2 regions of the Litorimonas taeanensis genome follow, and region 1 is predicted to be linked to the other one. Evidence: predicted binding sites of a transcription regulator. Region 1 holds the regulator's gene; the other holds the start of a gene.
What was found. Region 1 encodes LexA, which represses DNA repair genes until DNA is damaged. Its sites were predicted from a motif close to ATGTTCCNCTTGTGTTCC; they were not measured.
Positions count from the first base shown of each region.

Region 2: the regulator LexA is predicted to act here: its motif matches at 3,638-3,655, upstream of recA (recombinase RecA).

Region 1 covers NZ_RBII01000001.1:992,967-1,001,264, forward strand. The annotation lists gene DES40_RS04665 (peptidylprolyl isomerase) at 1-236, shown strand, start outside; gene trpE (anthranilate synthase component I) at 245-1,714, shown strand; gene DES40_RS04675 (anthranilate synthase component II) at 1,718-2,287, shown strand; gene trpD (anthranilate phosphoribosyltransferase) at 2,284-3,297, shown strand; gene trpC (indole-3-glycerol phosphate synthase TrpC) at 3,314-4,102, shown strand; gene lexA (transcriptional repressor LexA) at 4,163-4,819, shown strand; gene DES40_RS04695 (ComEC/Rec2 family competence protein) at 4,837-6,882, opposite strand; gene gltX (glutamate--tRNA ligase) at 6,977-8,298, shown strand, end outside.
Region 2 covers NZ_RBII01000001.1:387,961-396,258, forward strand. The annotation lists gene DES40_RS01795 (DUF885 domain-containing protein) at 1-875, opposite strand, end outside; gene DES40_RS01800 (ATP-binding protein) at 967-3,576, shown strand; gene recA (recombinase RecA) at 3,737-4,840, shown strand; gene alaS (alanine--tRNA ligase) at 5,079-7,712, shown strand; gene arfB (alternative ribosome rescue aminoacyl-tRNA hydrolase ArfB) at 7,728-8,162, shown strand.

The DNA.
Region 1 (8,298 bases):
TTGTTCGCGGTGCGGGCCCTGCCCCACTGACGGAACAAATTGCTATTTTAGACCGCATCATAGCGAGCCAAGATGGATTAGCTGGTACCTACTTAGAAGTAATACAAAGCCAAATGACCGCTGCTATTAGCAATGACATTCAATCTGCTTACCAAGCTGCAGTATTAGAAGCCAACCCTGTCGTGCCTTACCCTGAAAAAATACGCACAACATTAGGGTTGAACCAAGCTGAATAGCAAAACAAATGGCGCTTGAATTCCATCCCCGTTCTGAGGATTTCCAAGCCTCAGCGATACCGCAACTCGTCTACACGCGGATTATCAATGATATGGACACGCCCGTTTCGGCGTTTCTAAAGGCGGCCCTTGGAAAACCTTATGCTTTCCTCTTTGAATCCGTTCAAGGCGGGGAGCAACGCGGACGTTATAGCTTCTTTGGCTTTGACCCAGATTTGGTCTGGAGAGGTTTTGGCGAAAAAAGTGAAGTATCTAGGGATGGGGGACAATCTTTTGTAAACCTCAGCGGTAAACCCCTCGATTCCTTACGAAAACTGCAGGGCGAATCACATTTCAAGCTTCCTGAAGGCATCCCTCCTATGGCAGCGGGTCTATTTGGCTACCTTGGCTATGATATGATACGTCAGGTCGAAGATATACCAGCAAGTAATATCGACCCTATCGGGACCCCTGATGCCATCATGGTCCGCCCCAAAATTGTCTGCATATTTGACCAAATCGCTCAAGAAATAATTATTGCCTCAACTGTATATCCTGACCATTCACCCAACGCTGCTTATGAATGTATCGAAGCCGTCGTAGAGGATTTGACTCGCCCCGTTTCAGCAAGAGGATTCGAACCGATTCCAACGCCCGCAATTGAACCCCGTCTGGGAACGACCGCTAAAAAATTTGCAACCCGGGTAAAAGCGGCAAAGGACTATATTTTAGCAGGCGATATCTTCCAAGTTGTGCTGGGTCAGCGCCTTTCAGCCCCTCTACCCGCCTCACCATTTTCACTATACCGCTCTCTACGGCGAATGAACCCTTCTCCATTTCTTTATTTTTTAGATTTTGAAGACCACCAAATTATTGGTTCAAGCCCCGAAATCCTTGTACGACTTCGCGATGGCATCGTGACAGTCCGTCCAATCGCAGGGACCCGCCCCCGCGGGAAGACTGCCGCTCAAGACAAAGCATTGGAAGCAGAGCTTCTTGCAGACCCCAAAGAGCTCGCGGAACATCTCATGCTCCTTGACTTAGGACGTAATGATGTCGGCCGCGTTGCAAAACCCGGAACAGTTCGCGTGACAGAGCGCTTCACAATTGAACGCTACAGTCATGTCATGCACATTGTTTCCAATGTCGAAGGAGAAATCCAAGATGACATGGACGCAGTTTCCGCTCTATTCGCTGGGTTTCCCGCTGGCACAGTTTCAGGTGCGCCAAAAGTTCGTGCCATGGAAATTATTGACGAACTTGAAGAAGAAAAACGCGGAATTTATGCGGGTGCGGTTGGTTATATTAGCTCTAATGGGGATATGGATACTGCCATCGCCCTTCGCACCGGCATCGTAAAAAACAACACACTTCACGTACGCGCTGGCGCAGGCATCGTAATGGATTCTGTTCCGCAATTAGAATTTGAAGAAACACTTCACAAAGCCGCTGCCTTGTTTCGCGCTGCCGAGCAATCTGTGAATTTTGAGAGGAATTAAGTTATGCTCCTCGTCATCGATAATTACGACAGCTTTACTTATAACCTTGTTCATTACGCACAAGAACTCGGTGCCGAGACCCATGTCATCCGAAACGACGATATGAGTGCGCAAGAAGCCCTCGAACTCGGGGCTGAAGCTATCCTCCTCTCTCCTGGGCCGAAAACCCCCAACGAAGCCGGAATCTGCCTCGACATTCTTCGTCAAGCCCCTGACACCCTCCCAATTCTTGGAATTTGCTTGGGTCAACAGAGCATGGGACAGGTCTTTGGCGGGAACGTCATTCGTTCAAAAACCATCATGCACGGGAAAATATCAGATGTAGAAAATGATGGATCAGGTCTTTTTGAAGGCTTACCCAAATCCTTCAAAGCAACGCGATATCACAGCCTTGCCGTTGAACGGGAAACGCTTCCAGATGTCTTGATTGCAAATGCATGGACGGATGATGGAGAAATAATGGGACTTCGACATGTCAGCCGCCCGATTCATGGCCTGCAATTCCATCCTGAATCTATAGCTTCAGAATATGGGCATGACCTCATTCAAAACTTTTTAAAGCTTACGAAATGAGTTTTAACACAGACATATTTAAATCCTTCGCCGCAGGCGAACGACCTAATGCTGAAACCTTTGGCATAGCGCTCAACACAATCTTACGCGGCGAAGCCTCAGATATGGAAGTGAGTGCGCTTTTACTGGGTCTAGAGATGGTTGGTTTATCATCCGACATCATTCGTGTTGGGGTCGAGACTATGCGCGCCCATATGACTCCCGTTCATATAGAGGCCGACATAATTGATATTGTGGGAACGGGAGGAACTGGTCTGCACACACTCTCTATCTCTACAGCAAGTGCCTTGGTTTGCGCCGGCGCCGGCGCGAAGGTTGCTAAACACGGAAATCGTGCTGCAAGCAGCCTAACGGGTACAGCAGACACATTATCAGAACTGGGAGTGAACCTAGCTATTAGCCCCGAAAAAGCAGCAGAATGCGTAGATAAGGCGGGGGTCGGATTTCTTTTCGCACCAAATCATCATCCCGCTATGCGCCATGTCGGACCTGCTAGAAAGGCTCTTGGGATACGTACTTTGTTCAATTTGTTGGGGCCAATGAGCAATCCAGCGGGCGCAAAAAGAATGCTCGTTGGGGTCAATAACAATGATTGGCGGCATCTTATGGCTGAGGCATTTGCTGGCCTATCCATGGATCATGTCTGGATTGTTCACGGCTCAGATGGCCTCGATGAAATCACAACAACAGGTCCAACCGCGGTTAGTGAAGTGAAAAATGGAACGGTCAAGGAATTGAACCTATCCCCTCAGAGTTATGGCATTTCACTTTCTACAATTGAAAGTCTACGCGGGGGTCATCCCGCTGAAAATGCTCAAGCCTTATTATCGCTTTTAGACGGGGAACATAGCGATTATCGTGATATAGTACTCCTTAATAGCGCTGCCGCTTTAATGATTGCGGGACTCGCCTCTGATATCCCTCAAGGTTTGGATAAAGCTATAAGCGCTATTGATAGTGGTTTGGCACATCAAGCCCTTCGGAAACTAATTGAAGTTAGTCATGGATAACTCTCCCAAAGCTCTCATGGACGCGCCTGACGTTTTATTGAAAATAGCGGCTTACAAGGCCGAAGAAGTCGCAAATCTTTACGAAGACATTTCCATTGAAGATCTGCGAGTCATTGCAAGAGACCAACAGCCTGCTCTCGGTTTCTCGGCGGCATTACTGTGCGGAACCTCCCCTGCCATTATAGCAGAGGTAAAAAAAGCGAGCCCCTCAAAAGGTCTTATTCGCGCTGATTTCGATCCTGTCGCCATTGCGAGAGCCTATGAAGATGGAGGCGCAGCCTGTCTCTCCGTGCTTACCGACGGTCCGGGTTTCCAAGGTAGCCCTGAAATATTTGCGCAGGTCAGAAAGGTATCCAGTCTCCCCCTACTTCGCAAAGATTTTATGCTTGACCCGATTCAAGTCGTAGAGAGCCGTGCTATGGGCGCGGATTGCATTCTAATTATCATGGCAATGATTGACGACAAAGCCGCGCAAGCTTTATTTGATGAAGCTAAAGCTCTCGGAATGGATGCACTTATAGAGACTCATGATGAAGCTGAACTCGAAAGAGCGATAGAGCTGGGAGCAGAGCTAATAGGAATAAATAACCGTGACTTACGGACATTTGATACATCACTGAAGACGTTTGAACGTCTCGCTCCCAAGGCCCCTAAAGACGCATTATTAGTCGCCGAGAGCGGTATCTTCACATCTGAAGACGTAGCAAGACTACAAAAGCAAGGTGCCCAAGCGTATCTAATTGGTGAGAGCTTTATGCGGCAAGATGATGTTGCAGCAGCCTTGAAGGCCTTACGAAGGTCTTGACAACCACGAGAACAACACTAGAACACAAGGTGAATGTTTCTGATTTGTTCGAGGTGGTAAATGCTAACGCAAAAGCAAAAAGACTTGTTAATATTGATTGATGCACGAGTGAAAGCCGTCGGTGTCCCTCCCTCATATGACGAAATGAAAGACTCTTTAGGGTTAGCCAGCAAATCAGGTATTCATCGATTGATATCAGCGCTCGAAGAACGTGGGTTCATTCGTCGTCTCCCTAATAAAGCACGTGCCTTAGAAGTATTAAAGCTGCCCGAAGACATGCAAGACAAAGTCGTGTCCTTTACTAAGGAAAAGTCAGCGCCCCAACCCGCCAATGACGGAACAGCAATCCCCTTTGTTGGTAAAATCGCCGCAGGTCTGCCCATTATGGCAATTGAGGATAGTTATAATACTATGGTGGTACCGCCTCATATGGCCGGCAATGGTGATCATTACGCCCTCGAAATTGAAGGGGAATCGATGAAAGATGCTGGCATTTTAGATGGCGATATTGTTGTCGTGAAAAAAGCCAACACAGCCCGAAACAATCAAATTGTTGTCGCTCTCGTCGACCAAGATGAGGCAACCTTAAAGCGGTTATATAAATCCGGGCAAACTGTTGAACTCATTGCAGAAAACCCTGACTTTGAAACACAAATATATGGCCCCGACCGCGTTGAAATCCAAGGCGTTCTTGTTGGGTTATTACGCCAATATTGAGGCTTTTTATGTAATTATTACTCCCAAAGTCGGCGTTGTGACGTCGGCTTTTTTATACCTACACGTTTAACTGTGCCCTTTGACAAATAAATTTCCTGAGCACCTCCCTCGCGCAAGACACGGCCATCAATAAGTTCCGCTCGACAATGACGCCTGACCTCAGGGCCAACATCTCGCTGTGTAAGAATAACGATATCAGACTGTTCGCACTCAAGCCTCGCCTCAGACGGGTGATTTAAGATAGATAAGACTTTGTTTTGTACCACAAAGCGACAGGCTAGCTCATCACACGGGGCTTCTACAGCGTGCATATTGGCCACATCGAAATCGCTCTGCCCAGCCTTCTCTGCGAATTGTTCCCGCCCATATCTGTCAGCACGTTCACTCGTGACTATAAGCCTCTGATATTCCTCGGTTTCCCAAAAAGAAACGCGTCCGTCTTCAGAAATTCTGATATCAGGGGGAATTACTGTCCACCACCCTAGGGCACAGATTACAATTAAACACATAGCCAGAATTCTAGCTCTTAATTTGCCAACCAACATCCAAATAAATGCCAGTCCATAAACCGCAATCATCCAATTCGGCGCCTGACGAATATAAGTCATCGCTCCTTCTAATGACGCCACCCATTTTGATATTTCAAGAATAGGCAAAAGGGATTGCCCCATCAACCAGAGGGGAAATCTCTCAAGGCTAAATGGAAATGCTATAAGCGAAATGATCCCAAGCGGCATCACAGCAAAGGTGAAAATCGGCATAGCGAACAAGTTTCCTAGCAATCCGTATCGCGCAATCCGCCCGAAATGGAACAGAGCAAAGCCTGCAGTCGCTAAACCTGCAACAAAACTTGTAACGCTAAGAGAGATGAAGTTACGGCGGATAATTGCGGCCCATTTACTCTCGAATGGGTAATGCCGCCGGTCTTGCCAATGCCTATAGACAACTACCAAGGCAAGCACCGCAGCGAATGACATTTGAAAGCCCACAGAGACCAAGCTCTCTGGATGCAGAATCAATGTGATAAAAGCAGCGACAGATACAGATCGGATAGAAATCGCCTGCCTATCAAGTATTACAGCCGTAAAAATTATCACCGCCATAATAAAAGCACGCTGCGTCGCAACAGAGGCGCCGGACAACACCAAATAACTGGCCGCCGCCACAATCGCGAGAATGGCTGCAAATTTTCTCACGTCATAACGCCGAGATAAGGGTGCAATACAAGCCAATAAGAAGGTAAATACATAATAAGCCGAACCCGCAAGTAACCCCATATGCAATCCAGAGATGGCTAATATATGCGCAAGGCCAGCCGCGCGTAATGCATCCGTTTGGTCAGGCGGAATGTAGCGTCTAACACCCGTAAGCAGTGCGGCTTGCAACCCTGCTGTTTCAGACGGCCCAGTCTCTGATATTCTTTTTGCTAGTCCGAAGCGTAATTTAGAAATTTTTTGTTTTAGTGACGTTTCATCAGAGCGTTCCACTTTAGGGACTGAGATAGCAAATCCAAACCCGCCTATCTTATCATAATAGGCTCTTCTTGATGGGTTATAACCGTTATAAACTGCGGGGCCTGGCGGTTCAGATAAAATCGCACGAATTTCAATGAAATCGCTGGCTGTAGCGGCTTCTAAGTGTTTTTGCCCAAGCCTTATTCTGACTTTGTGCGGAGTTTGATTTGGTTCTAATTGCTCTATGTCTTTAACGCGTAAATGCCAACTAACACCTGAACCAGAGGCTTGAATGGACTCAACCCAACCCCTTACATCATACGCATGCTCATAAAATGGAAGACGCGGCGTTTTAACCGCATGACTATGCCAAACTGCTCGCCCGAACCCCAAAGCTATAGCAAAAATGATAAACATCCATGCCCAGAAAGTAGTGTCTTTATCTCGCCCCCAATAAACTAGTGCTGATATAACAGCGAGTACAGCGACAACCACACGCCAATCCGGTTCGAATCCTAACCCGAAATACAGGGCAATTCCAACGCCAATGCTAACAACAAAATTATCAAAATTTAGTCGTGGAGCGGCGATAAGGGTTTTGAATGCCACTCGGACATCAAAACTCTCTCCAGGGCTATTGAAAGCCTGTATGTTATGAAATAGACCGCGCACAACCCGAATAGTTTACGGGGTGGAATGTATTATGACGACCCAAAAAATAATCACACGATTTGCACCATCTCCAACGGGGTACCTTCATATTGGAGGGGCTAGAACAGCGCTTTTCAATTATTACTTTGCAAAACATGTGGGTGGAGAGTTTCACCTTCGCATTGAGGATACTGATAAAGCCCGTTCAACTGAGGCTGCAACGCAAGCTATCATTGATGGCCTTGCATGGCTTGGCCTTACTTATGACGGCGAAATCATCTTCCAGAGTCAACGTGCCGATGCCCATATCGCTGCGGCTAATGCTCTATTGGATGCTGGGCTCGCATATCGCTGTCCCTTAGAAGGTGACGCCTTAGATGCTGAACGAGAGAAATGCCGTGAAGCCGGACAAGCCTTCAGATCGTCATATCGCGACCAAAATCATAGCACTGGCGCTATCCGTTTTCGTGTACCTGAGGGGCAGACCTCTCTTACAGACCATGTCCAAGGTAATATCACATGGGAAAATACCGAGCTGGACGACCTTGTGCTTTTAAGAGCGGATGGGACGCCCACCTATATGCTCGCCGTTGTAGTAGACGACCATGATATGGGCGTTACCCATGTTATTCGTGGAGACGATCATTTAATCAATGCCGCTCGTCAGCAACAAATATATGCCGCATTAGGTTGGAATATTCCTCAGTGGGCACATGTGCCCCTTATTCACGGCCCAGATGGAAAAAAACTTTCAAAAAGACACGGCGCCCTCGGTGTCGAAGCTTATCGTGATATGGGTTACCTTCCATCAGGTCTTAGAAACTATCTTGTAAAATTGGGGTGGGCCCACGGAGATGATGAGCTGTTCTTTGACGATCAGGCCATAAGTGACGTTTTTGAATTGGATGGGATAAACGCCTCTCCTGCCCGTCTTGATTTTGACAAGATGGATTTCATTAATGGACAACATATCGTGCATACGGATGATAAGGTTATCCTTGGTCGTCTTCTCGACTATTTATCGCCTAATGAGATAAGCGAACAAAAGTTGAAGCGTTTATCAGCCGCTATGGCAACACTAAAACCTCGTTCAAAAACCCTCAAAGAAATGGTTGAACAAGCTGACTACCTTTTGGTTGACCGCCCTTTAACCCTAGAAGGAAAAACAGCCAAACCTTTACGTCGAGACGGCGTAATTGAACTACTAACGGCTTTGACTTTACAGCTTAAAGCCTTAGAAAGCGGAGCATGGAGCGCGGAGACAATCCAGCGCCTTCTAACAGATTTTGCGGCTGAAAACGACATCGGGTTTGGCCGGATTGGACAACCTGTTCGCGCAGCGCTGACAGGTGGACGCCCATCCCCTGATTTATC
Region 2 (8,298 bases), 610 kb from region 1:
GCGTAATAGGCTTCGCCATTTGGTAATTTCCATACACCATCATCAGACGTGGCTTTGACTTCATGTCTTTTGAACATTGCCATCAGGTCTTGGTAAGCGGGTTCGACTGAATTAAGCAATGCGCGTTCTGCGGCTTGGATAAGTTTGTCCTTATTCGGAAGGTCTGCCACCTTTCCCTTAAAGTCAGCGAGGAGAGGGCTATCTGTTGTGCTGGACTGAAAGGGTACGCCTGAAATTACGTTTTCAGAAGCAGAATGAATTTTCTTGTAAACAAATTTAGGTAAAGCAATCCCGCTATCCAATTGGGCTTGGGCCCTATCAGCGGCGTGTTTTAAATAGATATCAAATTGATTGAGGCGGGCAATGTAATCGCGTGCATCATCCTCGGTCTTAATAGGATGAAAATTGATCATAAAGGCTGGTAAATCGGTGTGAGGCCCGCCCATATGTTGAAAGACATAATCATGATCAGAGAATTCATGTGAGGTTAAGTCATCCTCCATTGCGTATTCAAACAAGCGATAGGATAAGCGGGTTTGTTCATCGAGCCGGTCAATATCAAATTGATCTCGTAAAATTTGTAGGCGCGCGCGTTTAATGGCGGCTTCTTCATCAAGGGCCATCGCAGAATTGTCGTCGAGGCGATCCTTATTCGTGTCGCGCCCAAGGTAAGTTTGGTTCATTGGTGAGCGCGCTAGGTCGTCTTCAAAGCGAGCTTCAAACCATGCGTTTAAGTTCGCGCTTTCAGTTTCAACCAAAACCGCGCGAGTGGGTGTATCACTAGATGGCGTGCAGGCCGTAGACGAAAAAATGAGCCCTCCGAGGGCGACAGAGAGTAACAGCGATTTAGAGGTAGAGGAAAGTACAGCGTTCATAGACCTAACTAACATAAAGATTAAAAAAACATATAGCCGAAGCGCGGAATATATCGCAAGAACGTGACAGTATTCTTGTGTGAAGTGATTTATGGACCGCGTATTGCAACCCGTAGACGAAACCCCGCTTGTCCCTAGAGCGAAAAGTAAAGGTCTGGGCGCTGTTCCATTCTGGGTGACTGTTATTGTTATGGCGGCCATTATACTGGCTTGTCTGGTTTTCTTGTTTCTGCAGGCTAGTGGTTTGGGGTGGACTGGCTTTGTATTTTTGGGCGGGCTGTCAGTCATCGCCCTGTTTGGCCTTTTAGGTGTGGTGCTGAATCGGCGGGCCGGGGATATGTCCGAAAGAGAGTCCGATTATGATGCTGTTTTCCAAAACGGGCTTGTGCCTTCTCTTATAGTACAAAACGGCAAACCTGTTCAGGCCAATCAGGCTTATTATAATTTATGCTCACGCCTCGAAGCCTTTTCTATTGGCGATGAACCACCATCCATTGAGAGAGTATTTGCTTCATCAGAAGCTGAAATGGCGGGTGTGATTTTCCGTTTGCATCATATTCGGCCTGAAACTGAGACGGCCGAAGAGGTTCTAGACTACATCTCCACAGAGGGTGTCTTAACCCGATATAAAATCTCTGTCCGCCGTCTTGACCACAATGCGACGCGCTATTTGTGGCAAATATTAGATATTACATCCAAGGGCTCAATGTCCGAAAGTCTGATGACCCAAGCGCCTGTGGGATTGTTTTCGATGTCCAAAGACGGGCGAGTTTTAGCCATGAATGGAACGCTCCGGAATTGGTTGGGGCTTGAAATGGGGCAATATGCTGAGAAAATGAGCGAATTCATAGAAGCCCCTAAGGCGCTTTTAGACAGTCTTGCTGTGCCGGGGCGTAGTGTGCGGACGGATACGCGTTTGATTACGCGAAAAGGAGTTGTAACGCCCACTATTGTTGTCGGTCGCTGGGAGAGCTTAAATAGCGGAGAGTTGGTTTGTAATGCTGCGGTTTATGGACATTCTTCTGCGCCGAAAACAGTTTCCTCTAAGGCTTCCTCCCATATTGACGGGCAAGCAATAGGCCGTGGGCACACGGCCTTAGGGTTGAGCGAGGGGCAGTTGGCGGGTTATGCCGCTGCGCCCATTGGGATGCTGGAGTTAAGTCTCTCTGATGCTTCGCTCGATATTTCTCAAGCGATTGTTACGAGTGTTAATCCTGCTTTTGAACGGATGTGTCAGGGCGTTGAGGCTACACAGAAAAAATTTGGTGAGATGTTTGCGGTTCGCGAAGGAGAACATCGCTTTCTAGAGCTGAACGCCGTGCAATTCGATGCTGACAAGCCTTTTGATGCGACATTAATCGGAGAAAATGCTCTGCCTGTCAGCGTTTATATTTTGGTGGATACGGCGCCCCCGCATGTGGATGAACAGGGGCAAACGACGACGACCATATGGGCGTTTTTGGTGGATGTTAGCGCCCGTAAATCCCTAGAAGATCAGCTTGTACAAAGCCAAAAAATGCAAGCAATTGGGCAGTTAGCCGCGGGCGTGGCTCATGACTTCAACAATCTTTTGACAGCGATTCGTTTGAATACGGACGAATTGTTACAACGTCACCCTGTTGGTGATCCTTCTTACCCAGAATTGCAAAACATCAATTCTACGGGTGCACGTGCGGGGTCGCTCGTGAAAAAGCTTTTGGCGTTTTCACGAAAACAAACACGCCGTATGGAAGTCCTGTCCGTAACAGACTCTTTGTCAGACATGGTTGTGACTTTACGCCAGACGCTGGGTGAAAAGGCCAAACTGGTCATGGTGCATGGTCGGAATTTGCCGCCTATCATGGCGGATAAAAGCCAAATTGATTCTGTTTTGATGAATCTTTGCGTCAATGCGCGTGATGCGATGGCAGAGCAAGGCGGCGGGACGATTACTGTCACAAGTAAACATATCGTCCGAGACAAGGTTAAGGATGCAAGCTTGCAAGAGGCTGTTCGGAATTTGCCGGGGGATGATTTCGTAACAATAGAAGTTGCAGATACGGGCACCGGGATGCCTGATGAAGTTAAGGCTAAAATATTTGAGCCTTTCTTTACAACCAAAGAGCAAGGCAAGGGCACGGGATTAGGTTTGGCAACCGTATATGGTATCGTGGAGCAATCGGGTGGGCATCTATCGGTTGAAAGCGAATTGGGTGTGGGGACGACTTTCCGTATTATCTTCCCTGCGGCAGACCCTGAAGTCATTAAGTCTCAATTGGCTGCCCAAGAGGCGACAGGAGAGTCTGCGTCCGCGCAAAAAGAGGTAAGGAAGCCATCTGATTTAGCGGGCCAAGGGACTATCCTGTTTGTCGAGGATGAAGCTAGCGTTCGCCTTATAGCGGCGAAAACGCTTCGCAAGCGCGGATATACTGTAGTTGAAGCTGAAGATGGTGAAGAGGCATTGGAAATATTAGAGGATGGTGACCATGTCTTCGATATGATGATTTCTGATGTGGTCATGCCGGGTATGGATGGGCCAACTTTGCTGCAAGCAGGAAGATCGCTTTTAGGTCAGGCCCGAATCGTGTTTATCTCTGGTTATGCAGAGGAGCAATTCTCTGAACTCTTGTCGAAAGAGCCTGATGTAACCTTCCTGCCCAAGCCATTTACCTTGGCGCAATTGGCAGAAAAGGTGAAGGCAGAGATTGGCGATGCGGAATAAATGTTTGAATTCAATGTTTTAAGAAAAACACAATTTGTTCCATATTTGTTCTTGCTATAATAGAACAAATATGGAACATAAGTCTTACGGCAGTCCGATATAGCCGTAACTTTATTTAGAATATCGAAGGGCTCCGATATTTCTCTACTGGAGTTTGACAATGGCCAGAAACACCACACCTCTTAAAGTCGTCGGCAAGGCTGATGATAAAAATAAATCCGCTGCTCTAGATGCAGCGCTTTCCCAAATTGACCGTGCCTTTGGTAAAGGCTCTGTGATGAAGCTGGGGCAAAAATCTGCAATGGATGTTGAATCTGTATCGACCGGTTCTTTGGGCCTCGATATTGCGCTTGGCATAGGCGGTCTACCAAAGGGTCGTATCATTGAAATTTACGGACCTGAAAGTTCAGGTAAGACAACGCTTTCTTTGCATTGTGTTGCTGAAATTCAAAAACAAGGTGGGGTTGCGGCCTTTATCGATGCAGAGCATGCACTTGATCCTGTTTATGCAGGCAAGCTCGGCGTGGATGTGAATGAACTTTTGATTGCACAGCCTGATACGGGTGAGCAAGGTCTTGAAATTGCCGATACGCTTGTGCGTTCTGGCGCGATTGATGTTCTTGTTATTGACTCTGTTGCGGCATTGACGCCTCGGGCTGAACTCGAAGGCGATATGGGCGACAGCTTGCCAGGGTTACAGGCACGCTTGATGAGCCAAGCGCTCCGTAAATTAACGGGCTCGATCTCTAAGTCTGGCTGTATGGTTATCTTCATCAACCAAATCCGCATGAAGATTGGTGTCATGTATGGTTCGCCTGAAACAACAACAGGCGGGAATGCTTTGAAATTTTATAGCTCTGTACGTTTGGACATTCGCCGTATTGGTGCCATTAAGCATCGTGACGAGATTGTTGGTAACCAAACCCGCGTTAAAGTCGTGAAGAACAAAGTTGCACCGCCTTTCCGTCAGGTTGAATTTGATATCATGTATGGAGAGGGTATTTCGAAAACTGGCGAGTTGATTGACTTAGGCGTTAAAGCTGAAGTTATTGAGAAGTCAGGCTCTTGGTATTCTTATGGTGATGAGCGTATTGGTCAGGGCCGTGAGAATGTACGCCGGTTCTTGAAAGAGAACCCAGATATTGCTGAAGATGTTGAACTTCGTATTCGTAAGAACGAAGGTCTTATCGAAGAAGAGCTTCTTATGCCAAAAGAAGAGCAAGTTGAGGATGATGGCGACGCGGCCGCTCTTGGTCTCGTTTAGAGTTCAAAACGCCTTATGAAATAGGATTGGGCTACCCGAACGTCCCAATCCCATTGCAAGGCTGAGTATCAAACAAGAGCCCGTGGAGTCCCCGCTCCACTGTCATAACCGCTATCCCTAATCCGCGCGTTTTGATAGATTTGATGGACGCTTTGCATAAAAGAGCGCTTGGCACTGCCGAGCGCTCTTTCTATAGGGGCGGATAAGAATTGAACTTAGAAACCAATCGGACGCCTTAATGCAAAGTTTGAATGATATTCGTCAGCAATTTCTCTCTTATTTTGGGGAGAACGAACATGCTATTCTACCATCAAGCCCGCTCGTGCCTGATAATGATCCCACATTGCTGTTTGTAAATGCGGGAATGGTACAGTTTAAAGATTATTTTACGGGCGCGGTGAAGCCACATATACCAAGAGCGACGACATCTCAGAAATGCGTCAGGGCGGGCGGAAAGCATAATGACTTAGATAATGTCGGCTATACGGCGCGGCACCATACATTTTTTGAGATGCTCGGCAATTTTTCTTTTGGTGATTATTTTAAAGAGCGCGCCATTGCGTCGGCTTGGGATCTTATAACGAATGTTTATTGTCTCCCGAAAGAGAAATTACTCGTCACAGTTTATCACACCGATGACGAGGCGTATGACCTTTGGAAAAAAATCGCGGGTCTCCCCGATGATCGAATAATCCGAATTGCGACCTCAGATAATTTTTGGGCTATGGGGGATACAGGACCTTGCGGGCCATGTTCTGAGATATTTTATGATCATGGCGAAGACATTCCTGGAGGCCCTCCAGGCTCACCTGATGAAGATGGTGACCGCTTTATCGAAATTTGGAACTTGGTTTTCATGCAGTATGAGCGCTTTGCCGATGGCCGAGAAGAAGCTCTGCCAAAGCCGTCTATTGATACAGGCATGGGGCTAGAGCGCATTACGGCTATTCTTCAGGGCGAGCATGATAATTATGATATCGACCTGTTTAAGACACTTATTCGCGCTTCTGTTGATTTGACGGGTGTGAAAGCTGAAGGTGAGGCGAAGTTTTCCCATCGCGTTATCGCTGACCATTTACGCTCTTGTTCGTTTCTTATGGCGGATGGTGTTTCGCCGTCTAATGAAGGGCGAGGTTATGTGTTGCGGCGTATTATGCGCCGCGCCATGCGGCACGCGCATTTGCTTGGGGCCAAAGACCCGCTCATGCATCGCCTAGTGCCCACATTGATTCAAGAAATGGGCGGCGCTTATGATGAACTCAATCGCGCCAAAGCGTCTATAACGGCAACCTTTGAACAAGAAGAGGAGCGTTTTCGCCGTACATTAGGCCGCGGAACAGCTTTATTAGAGGGGGCTGTAGAAGGGCTTAGCAAGGGCGCGAAACTGGACGGTGAAACAGCCTTTAAACTCTATGATACATATGGTTTTCCAATTGACCTGACACAAGATGCCTTACGGGCGAAAGGGCTCGGTGTTGATTTGGATGGGTTCGCGGCCGCTATGGAGCGCCAAAAATCCCAATCACGCGAGGGTGGGTTTGCGTCTGGCGACCAAGCGACGGATGATGTTTGGAATGAAGCCAAAGCTATAGCGGGTGATAGTGAGTTTACCGGATATGAAGAATTAAGTTCTGAGCAGAGCGTTAAAACCCTGGTTCAAAATGGTGTATCTGTTGAGAAGGCAAACACTGGCCCCGTTATGTTCCTTACGTCTAAAACGCCATTCTATGCAGAAAGTGGTGGTCAGGCAGGGGATAAAGGGACGGCGACATTCGGGAATGGCGCAAAAATCACCATTACTGATGTGCAAAAAAAGGCAGGTGGCCTGCATGTTCATATCGGTGATTTAACAGGCGAAATTGCTGTAGGGGCGTTAGCAACAATTACTGTGGATTCAAAAAACCGCGAAACGACGCGTCATAATCACTCTGCGGCGCATTTGCTGCATGAGGCCCTTCGCCGTGTGTTGGGCGAACATGTCGCCCAAAAAGGCCAAATGGTGGATGGTGAGCGCATTCGCTTTGATATTTCACACGGGGCCGCCATTACGCGCGAAGAGCTAGCCCGTGTCGAAGATGAGGTAAACGCGATCATACAACAAAATGCTCCTGCTATGACAAAGCTCATGAGCCCTGATGAAGCGATCAAAGCGGGCGCCCTAGCGTTGTTTGGCGAGAAATATGGTGATGAGGTGCGTGTACTGGCTTTGGGGAATGACCCGAAAGACCTCACAAAGGCCTATTCTGTAGAATTATGTGGGGGAACACATGTCGCGCGTACGGGCGATATTGCCTTGTTCAAAATTGTGAATGAAGAAGCGGTTGCAGCGGGTATCCGCCGCGTTGAGGCTGTTACAGGTGAGGTTGCAAGGCGTTATTTAGAAGACCAAGCGGGTCTAGCGCGTCAAGCGGCCGACACGCTGAAAACACGTCCAGAAGACGTCCCAGAGCGCCTTGAGGGCCTGTTGGCTGACCGAAAGCGCCTTGAAAAAGAGTTGTCAGAGACGCGCAAGCAATTGGCGCTCGGCGGCGGTGGCGGAGCCAGTGCGGCCGAAGATATAAATGGCACTCAGGTCATGGCGCGTGTTCTTGAAGGTGTTTCAGGTAAGGAATTACGTCCGATGATGAATGAGCAATTGGACGCATTAGGGTCCGGTATTGTGGCTTTCATCGCCAAAGAAGATGGAAAAGTCGCTGTCGGCGTTGCCGTTAGTGATGATTTGACGTCAAAATATTCTGCCTCGGATTTGGTGAATATTGGCGCGCCTTTCGTAAATGGTCGCGGCGGCGGTAAGCCAGGTATGGCCCAAGCTGGGGGGTCTAAACCCGAAGGGGCAGAGGAGGCGCTCGCAGCGATTAAAGCTGCGATATAGGCGTATCAGATAGGTGTGAGCGACGCGCTTTATATTAACACACAGCTTTCGATTCCAATGGCAGAGATTGAGCTGTCTGCCATTCGGGCTTCTGGCCCGGGTGGACAACATGTCAATAAAACATCGTCCGCGATACAACTTCGCTTTTATATTCCGTCGAGCGCAAGTTTGAACGCAGAGCAAAAGTCTAAACTTTTCGCTCATTCTGATAATCATATATCTGAGAACGGTATGATAGTGATTAAGGCCCAAGGATCACGGTCTCAACATCGCAATAAAGAGGACGCTTTGTTTCGATTAAAGGGGATTATCAAAGCCGCTTTGCAGCCGAAAATAAAACGTAAACCGACTCAACCTACTTATGGTTCTGTAAAACGACGATTAAAATCAAAAGCCATCCGGTCAGAGAAAAAATCATTGCGAGGGAAGGTCGAGAGAGACGACTTTTAACACTAAAACGCCCGTTTTTGTCGGTAAACAGCAGATTCCTCGGCTTATAACAGGCAAAAAGACTTGCCCAAAGCGCAGGGACTCGCTACATGCGCGCACGAATAGGCGCTCCTCTTTGTGATGGGGCGTTTTTAAA